DNA from 2 places in the Paenibacillus sp. O199 genome. Region 2 is predicted to be linked to the other one. Evidence: riboswitches for the same ligand, from Rfam matches in the RefSeq annotation. Region 2 holds a riboswitch; the other holds the start of a gene.
What was found. Region 2 has a riboswitch for S-adenosylmethionine ahead of metA (homoserine O-acetyltransferase MetA). Riboswitches for the same ligand answer to the same signal wherever they lie in the genome.

Region 1 (5,615 bases), on a different contig from region 2:
AGGCAAATTTATTTTAGGTCAACCGGGCAACAAAAGTCCGTATACTCATGTTTTTGATCTTTCTACAGGTAAGAAGCTAACGGTGCTGACCAATGAAACAACCTTGCCCTACGGGAATAGGGTTACGGACGATGGAACCCTAATAACCCGGAAGTTTATCAATAACCGTGAACTTGAGTTGAGGGCGTACTCGCCTACGGGAGCTTTGAAATGGAAGTATGATTTTTCTTTTAAAAAAGGGCCTCCCCAGATATTTATCATCCATAATCGTGTGCTGTATCTGGAACAAACCGCAGGCAATATCATGCTTATGAATTCGGATGGAAAATTCATTACAGGAGTCAATGAAAATCCCTTCTACATGCAAGGTGATCCAAATAGCCCTCTGAAAATGGCAATCGATTTACAGAGTTTTATGTACATCCAATACACGGAACAGGGAATAGAACTCGTGATTAGAGATTCAAATAATCTGAGAGAGCTCTATCGGGTGACACAGAACGATTGGAACGATGTAAGGTTTAATCAAGATGAATTGTTCCTCAATAAGCAAAATGAATTATTTTTCCTGCCTTCCGACGGGCAGACGATAAGAAAGTATCAGTTACTTCCATAATCCAGAGAACATTACATAAGGAGTCTACCAATCATGAGTTTAAAGCGAATCAACTATTGGCTTATAGCCAGCCTATGCTTCTTCCTTGCAATCCCATCCGAGCCAGCTCTGGCTAAAGATCTGCTGCAATTCCAATGGGGGTATGATATTACCAACGGTGGACAGAGTGCAACAAGCTCATATTCAATGAAGAGTGTTACAGATGCCATGGGGAATGAAAGTCTTCTCGTAACTAAAGTAGACAAGAATAATGATTATTATATCGACAGTGTAGATGCCAAAACAGGGGAGCTCCTTTGGTCGATTCCAACGGACGACGAGTACACGCTTTCCGATGATGGATACATGTTTATTTTTGCCGATAATCAAGTGAGTGCCAAGCATATAGCCACAGGTCAGATCCGTTGGACAGCACCTCTGCCCGGGCCGCCAGAAGATTGGAGACTATACTCGGCTGAATCAGCCATTCCAGGCGAAAATGGAAGTCTATATTTGATTTCAGTCTCCCATGATAATAAAAGCAATGTACTCTACTATTACGATGCTAGTGGAAATTTAAGTCGAAAGTTCAAGGTTCCATATTTTATGCAGCAGATTCATGGTGATGTGATTGTCGGCAGTAAATTTGGCGATAATCCCGATTTTTACTTGATTAGCCTGACCAGCGGACAAAAAATTAAAACGATTACTGGTGGTAAAGGTTACAATGGGATTAAGAGTCTATCTGACGGCACATTCCTGCATTATAATATCTACAAAAAAACAATAACGCTTAAAGGCTACAACAGCATAGGGCAGCTAAACTGGACAAAACAACTTCCTTATAAGGAATATTCAACAGAGCTTTTTGCATTGAAAGGTCGTTTTATATTTGTGGATTATAAAAATAAACGAATCAAGCTATATTCATCTTCAGGTAGATTAATTGCTGAGAAGGCATACCTGCCAGTATCATATCCCAATATGGCTTTGGATGGCACAAGTTTGATGTTTAAATCTGAAAAGAATGACGCAGATGAACTAGAACTAATAATTATGGACACAAACAACCTGAAGGTTTTGTACACTTACAAAAATGGCGAATTTGATCTTCATAAGGAACGTCTATTTCTCAATAACACAACGGGTCTGTACATCCTAAGCGACGAAGGTCGTACCTTAGTTAGCACTCAGTTAATTAAATAGCATAATCAGAAGCATCAAAAGCATCACAAGAGGAATGTCCTCATGTTGATGTTAACGCTAAATCACACTGAAAAAGCCCTCACCAATCCAGTAATGGGTCGTGAGGGCTTCTTTATATTTGGTTGTATCTCTAGCTTTTCGGGGTACAACTCTACATCAAGTCTTTTAATTCCGCCACTTCTTTGCAAGTTCACCAATCTGATGTGGCGTCGTGCGGCAACAGCCGCCAATAATTTTTGCACCCGCAGCAACCCACTGTTCCGAAGCATCACTCATACTGCCACACGTTCCCTGTCCACTCCACGTCTTCGTTGCAGCATCGTATACTTCTCCCGAGTTCGGATACACAATAACAGGTTTGTCGCTGGCACGGCTGAGAATACTTACGGCTTCTGTCACCACTTCCATGGGAGCACAGTTCAGGCCAATCGCAGCAATCTGCGGCTCGGAACCAAACAATCGTGCACATGTCTCAATCGGCGTGCCTTCGCTGATTGCCGTCCCGTCTTTTAAAGAAAAAGATAACCAGGCATACGCATGAGGAAACTCCTTCAGTAAATCAACCAGCACCTGTGCTTCCTGCAACGAAGGAATCGTCTCAAACGCCAGAATATCAGCACCCGCTTCAATCAGCGCCGCCATACGCGGACGATGGAATGCAGCCAACGTCTCATCCGACACGCCGTAGTGACCGACATACTCCGATCCATCAGCTAGATAAGCGCCGTAGGGCCCAACGGATGCAGCAACCATCGGTCGTGGCCGAGCCAAGACCCCTGTCTCCAAGACATCAGACGTTTGTTGTGCCGTTCCGAATACCAGATTGCCCTCCGGTTTGACTGCCGTGTTTTCAAATCCCCCGTCCTGCACTTCTGCCCATACGTCATCTCTCGCCTGTGCAGCCAGTTCCACCGTCTTGCGAATAAGGTCCAACGCTGCTTGCTCGCCGATTCCTCTCTTGCGGAACCCCTCCACCGTCGCCTGATAACTGGATGTAATTGCACAGTCGGCTCCTGCGCGGAAATAATCCGCATGGACCTGAACGATAACATCTGGATTCTCGAGCAATACACGAGCCGACCATAGTGGATCATCCAGATCACACCCATGCTGTTCGAGTTCCGTGGCCAGCGCTCCATCCAGAATCATGACCGGATACTCACGCAGGATCTGTTCTATGGGATTAGTCTGTACAATATAAACGAGATAATAGGCACCGCTGGATACAGTGACGTACGATAGACAAGATCTTTGACCGCATGTCCTTCCCGGATATACTGTCTGCGGAACATATACTGTGAAGCACTGATGCTCATCCATACCGCAACGACAGCCAGACCTGAAATGGAGACCAGTGTAATATACACGGTACCTGGCGCAATGATGCTGGACAGCAGAGCCAGTGCACCACCCACCATACTAATCAGAAGCGCATTCAATGGTACTCCGCGTTTGGTCAACTTGGCAAACCACGGAGAGATCGTTCTCTTGTCAGCCAGAGACCAGAGCATCCGTGAAGATGCATAGAGGCCCGAATTGGCAGCAGAGAGAATCGCCGTCAGAATAACAAAGTTCATAATGTCTGCTGCATAGGGTACTCCCACCCGCTCCATTACCGCTACAAACGGACTTTCCAATACACTGGCATCCGACATAGGCAACAAGGCCGAGAGAATAATAATCGTTCCGATAAAAAAGATAATTAAACGCCACAGTGTGGTATGGATCGCTTTTGGAATCGTCTTCTCCGGATTCTCTGTTTCCCCGGCAGCAATCCCAATCAATTCGGTACCCGAGAACGCAAAGTTTACGGCAAGCATCGTCATTAGTATCGCAGTAGCCACATTGGGGAACCAACCAGATGCTGTAATATTGGATAGAAACGGTGCAGGTTCCGAATCTGCCATTGGAATAATACCGAACATGGCTGCGCCCCCAAGAATAATGAAGACTAAAATTGCAAGGACTTTAACTGCGGAAAACCAGAACTCCGATTCCGCAAAAAATTTGACGGTCAGCGCGTTGAACAGGAAGATCATAAGAGCAAACAATGTGCTCCAGATCCAAACATTCACTGAAGGAAACCAGCGCTGCATCAACAGCCCGGCCGCTGTAAATTCGGAACCGAGGGCAACCGTCCAAGTGAGCCAATACAACCAGGCTACAGTGTATCCTGTTGCTGGTCCAATATATTTTGCCGCATAGCTATGAAACGCCCCTGTCTCTGGCATATGAACAGAAAGTTCACCTAGACAGAGCATGACCAGCTAGACGACAATCGCTCCGATCAGATAAGACAGAATGGTACCGATCGGTCCTACCTGCTGGATGGTATAACCCGAACTAAGAAAAAGACCTGTACCAATGACACCACCAAGTGAGAGCATGATTACATGACGTGCCTGCATTTTGCGCTGAAAATGCCCTGTATCTTTGTTGTTATTCATGTCTGCTCCCCTACTTCTTCATCCAGAAAACAACAAAACAAAAAGACACACTCTTCCTGAAGAGTGCGCCGTTACTGACAAATAAAAACAAACGCTCCTATCTATCAGGCTGTTCACCCGCTGGAATTAGCACAGTATCCTTCAGATCTGTTGCTGAGGTTTCTAAGGGCCAGTCCCTCCACCTCTCTGGATAAGAAAATGATTTTTTATAAAAATAGCGATCTATCATGCTTGTGTCAACTATTAAAAAGAAACGTCTCTCTTATTCCGTCGATGATCCCTGATTTGTGATTTTAACTTTAATATCATACGTGATTGGAATTTCACTAAACGTTTCGTCCCAGTTATTTTTAATTTTCTTCCATACCCGTGGATATTTGATTCGCAGCTTATCGCCAAACCCTGCTGCATCCACCTTGTAGACATCCTGCATTTTGTGAAGCAATTGATCTACCTGTTGTTCAGCCATATGACCGAAGTCCTTCTCCAGACCATCCAGATAATGCTCAGAACCATGCGCTTCCGGAGCTGTCCAATTTTCCATAAACCAGCCGTCTGATTCAATTTGAACATGAAATGAAATATCGTCGCCCTTAACTGTGGGAATAATTTTCGATTTTATGTGTTTAATCTCGTAGGTTATAGTGCTGCCGTCTTTGTGTGTATACGTCTTAACGACTCCACCTTTCGCTTTTCCTTGTACCCAGGATAGTCCCTCCATGTCCGTCTGATTCAGACTTCCGATCCATCGGTTCGTTTTCCCGCTAAAAATGGCCGCTCCCGAAAACTTGTGTTCCCCCTCATAGGAGATGACATTTTGCAGCAAATAGCTCGACCCCGATTGCATGGTTGCATCCAATTTGGCGAGTGACACTGGTGGCAGAATTTTATTGGTACGATACACATTGTCCACAAGTCCGGTAAGGTAGAATGAAGGAATCTCACTGGGATCGTTGGACGTCAATGCATCCAGTGCCCTGCGATCACTGACAACAACCAGACAGCTTGGCCGAATATCATTATCACGCAACACAAAATCAAGCAGTTGATCCAGTCTGAATTTCCGGGCCACCTCGGAGGACACCACGATGACTTTCAGATGATGTCCAATCAGCGGCCGGTCTCTTCTCAGAGAGAACTGACGAAATATCTGTATAACTGAATCGCCTGTTAATTGTTCGTTAAAATAGGACTTCCCTGCTCCAGGGGATCCTTGCTGGCTCTCTTCCTTGGATGATCCCTTAGGAACAATCTGAACCGTAGCTGTGATATTATTCCTTTTCGGATAGTGTCCACCCTGTTCATTCACACTCTTCTCAAATTCTGTCTCTTTGGCAACATCAATACCCAGTCCCACGTACACACTA
Region 2 (5,615 bases):
CCAGAATGTCAGGTCAGAATGAAGAGCATGCGCAGTTGTGGATCGGTGAAGAAGAAGGAGCGTGGCATCTGGGATGGAGCCGATATGAGGAAGGAGATCGAACGGATGACATCTGGTATGCTGGCAGTTCGTGGGACGAGCTGTTACATGTTTATCGTCATCAGTTAGCCATACAGATGGGCGAAGGATATCGTCCGTTGCTGCAGGGTATGTTTCACGAAAATGATGATTTGAAGTCGCGCAGTTATGGCGGTCAACGTCTTCATTGTTACAGTGAATTATATGGCAATGAGGGGCTGTATATGGACCTATGCATATGGCGCAGGAAGAGAGCAGCGTCTGACCGGAAGGCCCCCTATTTTATTGCAACAAACCGGTTGTTACGCATGATCAGTGCATTTGTTCCACAAACCATCGATGAATTGATGCAACTGCCTGGCGTAGGAGAGAGCAAGGCTTCCGAGTACGGAGCTGAATGGTTGGAGCTTACGAATGGACTGGAACGTTCCACATCTTTTCCGCTAGAGTGGGTGTACTCGGTTCTGAAGGAACAAGAATATGAGAGCTGGTTGTACAAACAGAGAGAGCAGAAATACAAGCAGGAGCTAGACAGATTTACCACACGGAAGCAGGTACTTGAAGGGATGAAAGAAGGATATACGTTAGAGGAGATCGTGAATCGTTCCGGATTGTCCCGTCGGGAGCTAATTGAACTGTTAGAGGCACTGGATTTGGAGGGGTATGACACAGATTGTCTACTCGATGCGGAGCTTGCTGTCATGCCCGAAGAGGAGCAAGAGGCGGTATGGAGCGCCTACGAGGAGCTGGGAGATACGTTTCTGAAGCCCGTGTTACATAAGGTGTATGGAGAAGAGAAGCCTGGCGGGAGCAATCTGGAGCAGGTCTACGAAAGACTGCGCATGATTCGCATCCGGTTTCGTCGTCACACAGAGACAGAGCAGAATGCAGGCTAGATTGGAAATAGGACGTTAGTTGTCATACAATAAACTAATTATAAAAAAAGACGAAGCGTCTCCAAAAGTGGAGCGCTTCGTCTTTTGCTATTTCAAACCCAATCTTTTTTGCGGAAAATAAAGAACATGCTTAGGCCCAGCGTAACCATTAGGCCAATAACCACGAAATAACCATATTTCCAGTCCAACTCAGGCATGTTCGTGAAGTTCATCCCATAGATGCCAGTGATAACGGTCAGCGGCATGAACACCGTGGTAATGGCGGTGAACACACGCATAATTTCATTCGCCCGGTTGGCGATACTGGATTGGTAAGCTTCTCGTAAGTTCCCCATCAGGTCGCGATAAGTCTCAAAGGTTTCGGATATTTTAACAGCATTCTCATAAATGTCACTGAAATACTTTTGCAGTTGATCATCAATAAGACGCAGATCTTTTTTATTGAGTGTGTTAATGACCTCTTTCTGAGGTCCCAGCACTTTCTTCAGCCACAAAATCTCACTGCGCAACCCGATGATCTCATTCAGATGAGACTTCTTGGTATGCATCAGAATGTCTTCTTCTAGTTTCTCGATACGCGCTTCAATTCGGTCACCTACGGTGAAATAATTATCAACAATCAAGTCAACCAGCAGATACAGCAGCTTATCCGGCGTACTGATTTCCTGTTCCCATAGGATCGGTTTCAATGTCCGCAATTCGCTGACTTTCTGTTTGGTAACACTGATAATAAAGTGTCTGCCAAGGAACAAGTTGACGGCACGTAAAAAAATCTCTTCATCATCAAAACGAATGCTATTAATAACAATAAAATAATGGCTCTCATAAATTTCAATCTTCGGACGTTGTTCTTCGTCACTCAAACAGTCTTCCACGGCCAGATCATGCATCATGAACAGCGGTTGAAGTACCGCCAAATCGTCTACGTCGGCATCAATCCAGTAAAACCCCTCCGCTGGTGGAGTCAGCGCCTGCTGAATGTCGTCCACCGGAATAAATACACCGTTATTTACCAACCGGATTTTCATTATTCATCTACTCCTTCTGCACCCGCCAAATGGGCGGATTTCATCAATATGGGCGCAAAAAGAACAGATCAGCCGGTCGGCAGCGGAGCCTGGAAGTCAGGACTGCGTTCGCTCTATAATCAAACGGAAGTAACGTCCCGCTGCCGGCATGCTGATAACAATTCTCTATGCAGTTTGTCGGAATTCGGCTGCCAGTCAGGCCTCGGGTCGCCATCCATTGAATATGTCACCTCTCACATAAGGGTTTATAACACTTGTCTAGTATACCGCTGGTACAGGGTCCTTTCAAGCGCAAAAATGTGTCGATTTCGCGCCCTGGAGCAGTGTATGACAACGGATGATGAACGGTTCCGATCCTGAGGAACAGACATTGAACTACACCTTGACGTGAGGGGATTAATGTCTTAAAGTAAAAGGTGAACCACACTAGTATTTACAATTGAATAAAGCGAAATCTTATCAAGAGTAGGTGGAGGGACTGGCCCGATGAAACCCGGCAACCGGCGGTATACCGCACGGTGCTAATTCTTGCAGCGACCAAGTGTCCAAGTGACACTGTTGTAACTGAGAGATGAGAGAGGCGCATATCTATTTACATATGACCTTTCTCGGAATCCGAGGAAGGTCTTTGTTATATGCACCGACTTCTCAGCAGTGATTTTCGCTAAGGAACTTGAGCTTGCCGCCAGCAATGTGGTTGCAATTCAGCGCCTGCAGGCAAGCTCATGGCAGCCTATAACTGTACGGATGCGAATCGTATCGATTCCGCAGTGGCTGCATCTATTTATGCACAAGGAGGAGTTAGAAACACCATGCCAATCAAAATTCCAGACACACTGCCTGCCAAGGAAGTACTTGCAGGAGAGAACATCTTTGTCATGGACGAGACATCTGCTTACCAGCAGGACATTCGTCCACTACGTATCGCTATATTAAACCTGATGCCCACAAAGGAAACGACAGAAACACAATTGCTTCGTCTGGTGGGTAACACACCAATTCAGGTAGATATCGTTCTGGTTCATCCGAAGTCTCATACGTCCAAGAATACTTCCCAGGAATATTTGGACTTGTTCTACAAAACCTTTGATGAGATTGAACACCGCCGTTTTGACGGCATGATCATTACAGGCGCTCCTGTAGAGCAAATGGATTTTGAAGACGTGAACTATTGGAAAGAAATCCAGGAGATCTTCGAATGGACCAAAACCAATGTGACTTCGACCATGCATATATGTTGGGCTTCCCAAGCGGGTTTATACCATCATTTTGGAGTTCCCAAAGTTCCGCTGGATGAAAAATGTTTTGGCGTATTCTCACATACGATCAACAGATCCAATGTGCAGTTGCTGCGCGGATTTGATGAAGTATTCAACGTCCCGCATTCCCGCCATACGGAAGTGCGACGTGAAGATATTGAAAAAAACGAAAACCTTGAGATATTGGCTGAATCTGAGGAAGCGGGTATTTTCCTGGTTGCTACCAAAGACGGCAAACAGATTTTTGCAACCGGACATGCTGAGTATGACCCTCTTTCATTGAAATGGGAATATGACCGTGATGCAGCTAAAGGCATGGACATTGCGCTGCCTAGACATTATTTCCCGAATGACGATCCTTCCCGTGTTCCCCCGGCCACTTGGCGGGCACATGCAAACTTATTATTCTCTAATTGGCTCAATTACTATGTGTATCAAGAGACACCTTACGATATTGGTCCGCAAATCTAATCGACATTACAGGAGGATGCTGCAATGGAAGACAATAAGTTGAAAATCGAAAGTCGATTGGCCCAAATTGGGTCTATCAATGAACCGGTAACGGGCGCCATTAATTTTCCGATCTATCAATCCACTGCGTTTCGCCACCCAAAGCTTGGACAAAGCACGGGATTTGATTATATTCGTACGACCAATCCAACCCGTAAAGTGTTGGAAGAAGCAGCGGCAGCGTTGGAATCCGGTGATGCAGGTTTTGCCTGTAGCTCCGGCATGGCTGCTTTGCAAACGATTTTCGCTTTATTTGGACAAGGGGATCATCTGATTGTATCGCTGGATCTGTACGGCGGAACGTATCGTTTGCTTGAACGCATCCTGTCTCGATTTGGTGTGACAGCAAGTTATGTAGATACCAATGACCTGGCAGCTCTGGAAAGTATTCGTCAACCGAATACAAAAGCGGTATTTATTGAGACACCAACCAATCCACTAATGATGATTACGGATGTGGAAGCGGTATGCTCCTGGGCCAAGAGCCATAACTTGCTGACCATTGTGGATAATACACTACTGACTCCATTCTTCCAGCGTCCAATTGAACTCGGTGCTGATATCATCATCCATAGTGCCACGAAGTATCTGGGTGGTCATAATGATGTACTTGCCGGATTAATTATTACCAAAGGGGAAGAATTGTCGGCCGAAATGGCATTCCTGCACAATTCTATTGGAGCAGTGTTGTCTCCAAGCGACTCCTATCAGCTGATGAAAGGCATGAAGACACTCGCTCTTCGCATGGAGCGGCATGAGTATAATGCTTTGACGATTGCCAAGTACCTTTTGGAGCACCCAGCCGTTAATGAAGTGTATCATCCTGGTTTGTCGGATCATCCCGGATTTGAAATACAGAATAAACAATCCAGTGGAAATACAGGCATTTTCTCTTTCAAAGTAAAGGATGCTCGTTATGTTGAACCGTTGCTTCGTCACATCAAACTGATTGCTTTTGCGGAAAGCCTCGGGGGTGTAGAGTCATTGATGACTTATCCTGCGGTACAGACCCATGCGGATATTCCGATTGAAATTCGTGACGCTGTAGGTGTAGATGACCGTCTGTTGCGCTTCTCTGTAGGGATCGAGCACGCCGAAGATCTGATTGCCGATCTGGGCAATGCACTCACAGCTGCACAGCAGGAGATAGAAGGGGGAACGCATCATGAGTGAGCAAAACAATAATGCCAACAATCATGAACGGAATGTTCATTCCGACCTGAAGTTCGATACCAAGCTGCTGCATTTCGGTGATGAAATCGATAAAACCACCGGGGCTTCCAGTGTACCAATTTACCAGGCTTCCACATTCCATCATTTTGATATTTTTAATCCACCTCAACATGATTATAGTCGTTCCGGTAACCCGACTCGTCAGGCATTGGAGGATTACATTACATTATTGGAGGGTGGGGCACGCGGATTTGCCTATTCCTCAGGCATGGCTGCCATCTCCAGTGTGTTCATGATGTTCTCGGCAGGCGATCACATGATTGTGACGGAAGATGTATATGGAGGAACGTATCGACTGCTTACTTCCATTCTGAGCCGGATGCAGATTGAGACTACCTTTGTGGATATGACCAATATTGATGAAGTGAAGGCAGCGCTCAAACCGAATACGAAGGCAGTCTATATGGAAACACCATCCAACCCGACACTTCGGATCACGGATATTGCTGCAGTCACCTCCTGGGCACAGGAACATGAGTTAATCTCCATTCTCGATAACACCTTCATGACGCCTTATTACCAACGGCCGATCGAGCTCGGGGTAGATATTGTCGTACATAGTGCGACCAAGTTTCTTGGCGGACACAGTGATGTGCTGGCAGGTTTAGCCG

Region 1: it holds a riboswitch for S-adenosylmethionine, as region 2 does, so the genes downstream of both, A6049_RS24005 (amino acid permease) here and metA (homoserine O-acetyltransferase MetA) in region 2, are expected to answer to the same signal.

What each region holds. Positions count from the first base shown of each region.
Region 1 covers NZ_LGRP01000022.1:28,019-33,633, reverse strand. The annotation lists gene A6049_RS24020 (hypothetical protein) at 1-616, shown strand, start outside; gene A6049_RS24015 (PQQ-binding-like beta-propeller repeat protein) at 650-1,801, shown strand; gene mmuM (homocysteine S-methyltransferase) at 1,967-2,950, opposite strand; partial or broken gene A6049_RS24005 (amino acid permease) at 2,995-4,248, opposite strand; SAM riboswitch class I at 4,343-4,445, opposite strand; gene A6049_RS24000 (Ger(x)C family spore germination protein) at 4,511-5,615, opposite strand, start outside.
Region 2 covers NZ_LGRP01000004.1:262,360-267,974, forward strand. The annotation lists gene A6049_RS08530 (HRDC domain-containing protein) at 1-974, shown strand, start outside; gene corA (magnesium/cobalt transporter CorA) at 1,067-2,002, opposite strand; SAM riboswitch class I at 2,456-2,580, shown strand; gene metA (homoserine O-acetyltransferase MetA) at 2,815-3,732, shown strand; gene A6049_RS08545 (aminotransferase class I/II-fold pyridoxal phosphate-dependent enzyme) at 3,757-4,944, shown strand; gene A6049_RS08550 (trans-sulfuration enzyme family protein) at 4,937-5,615, shown strand, end outside.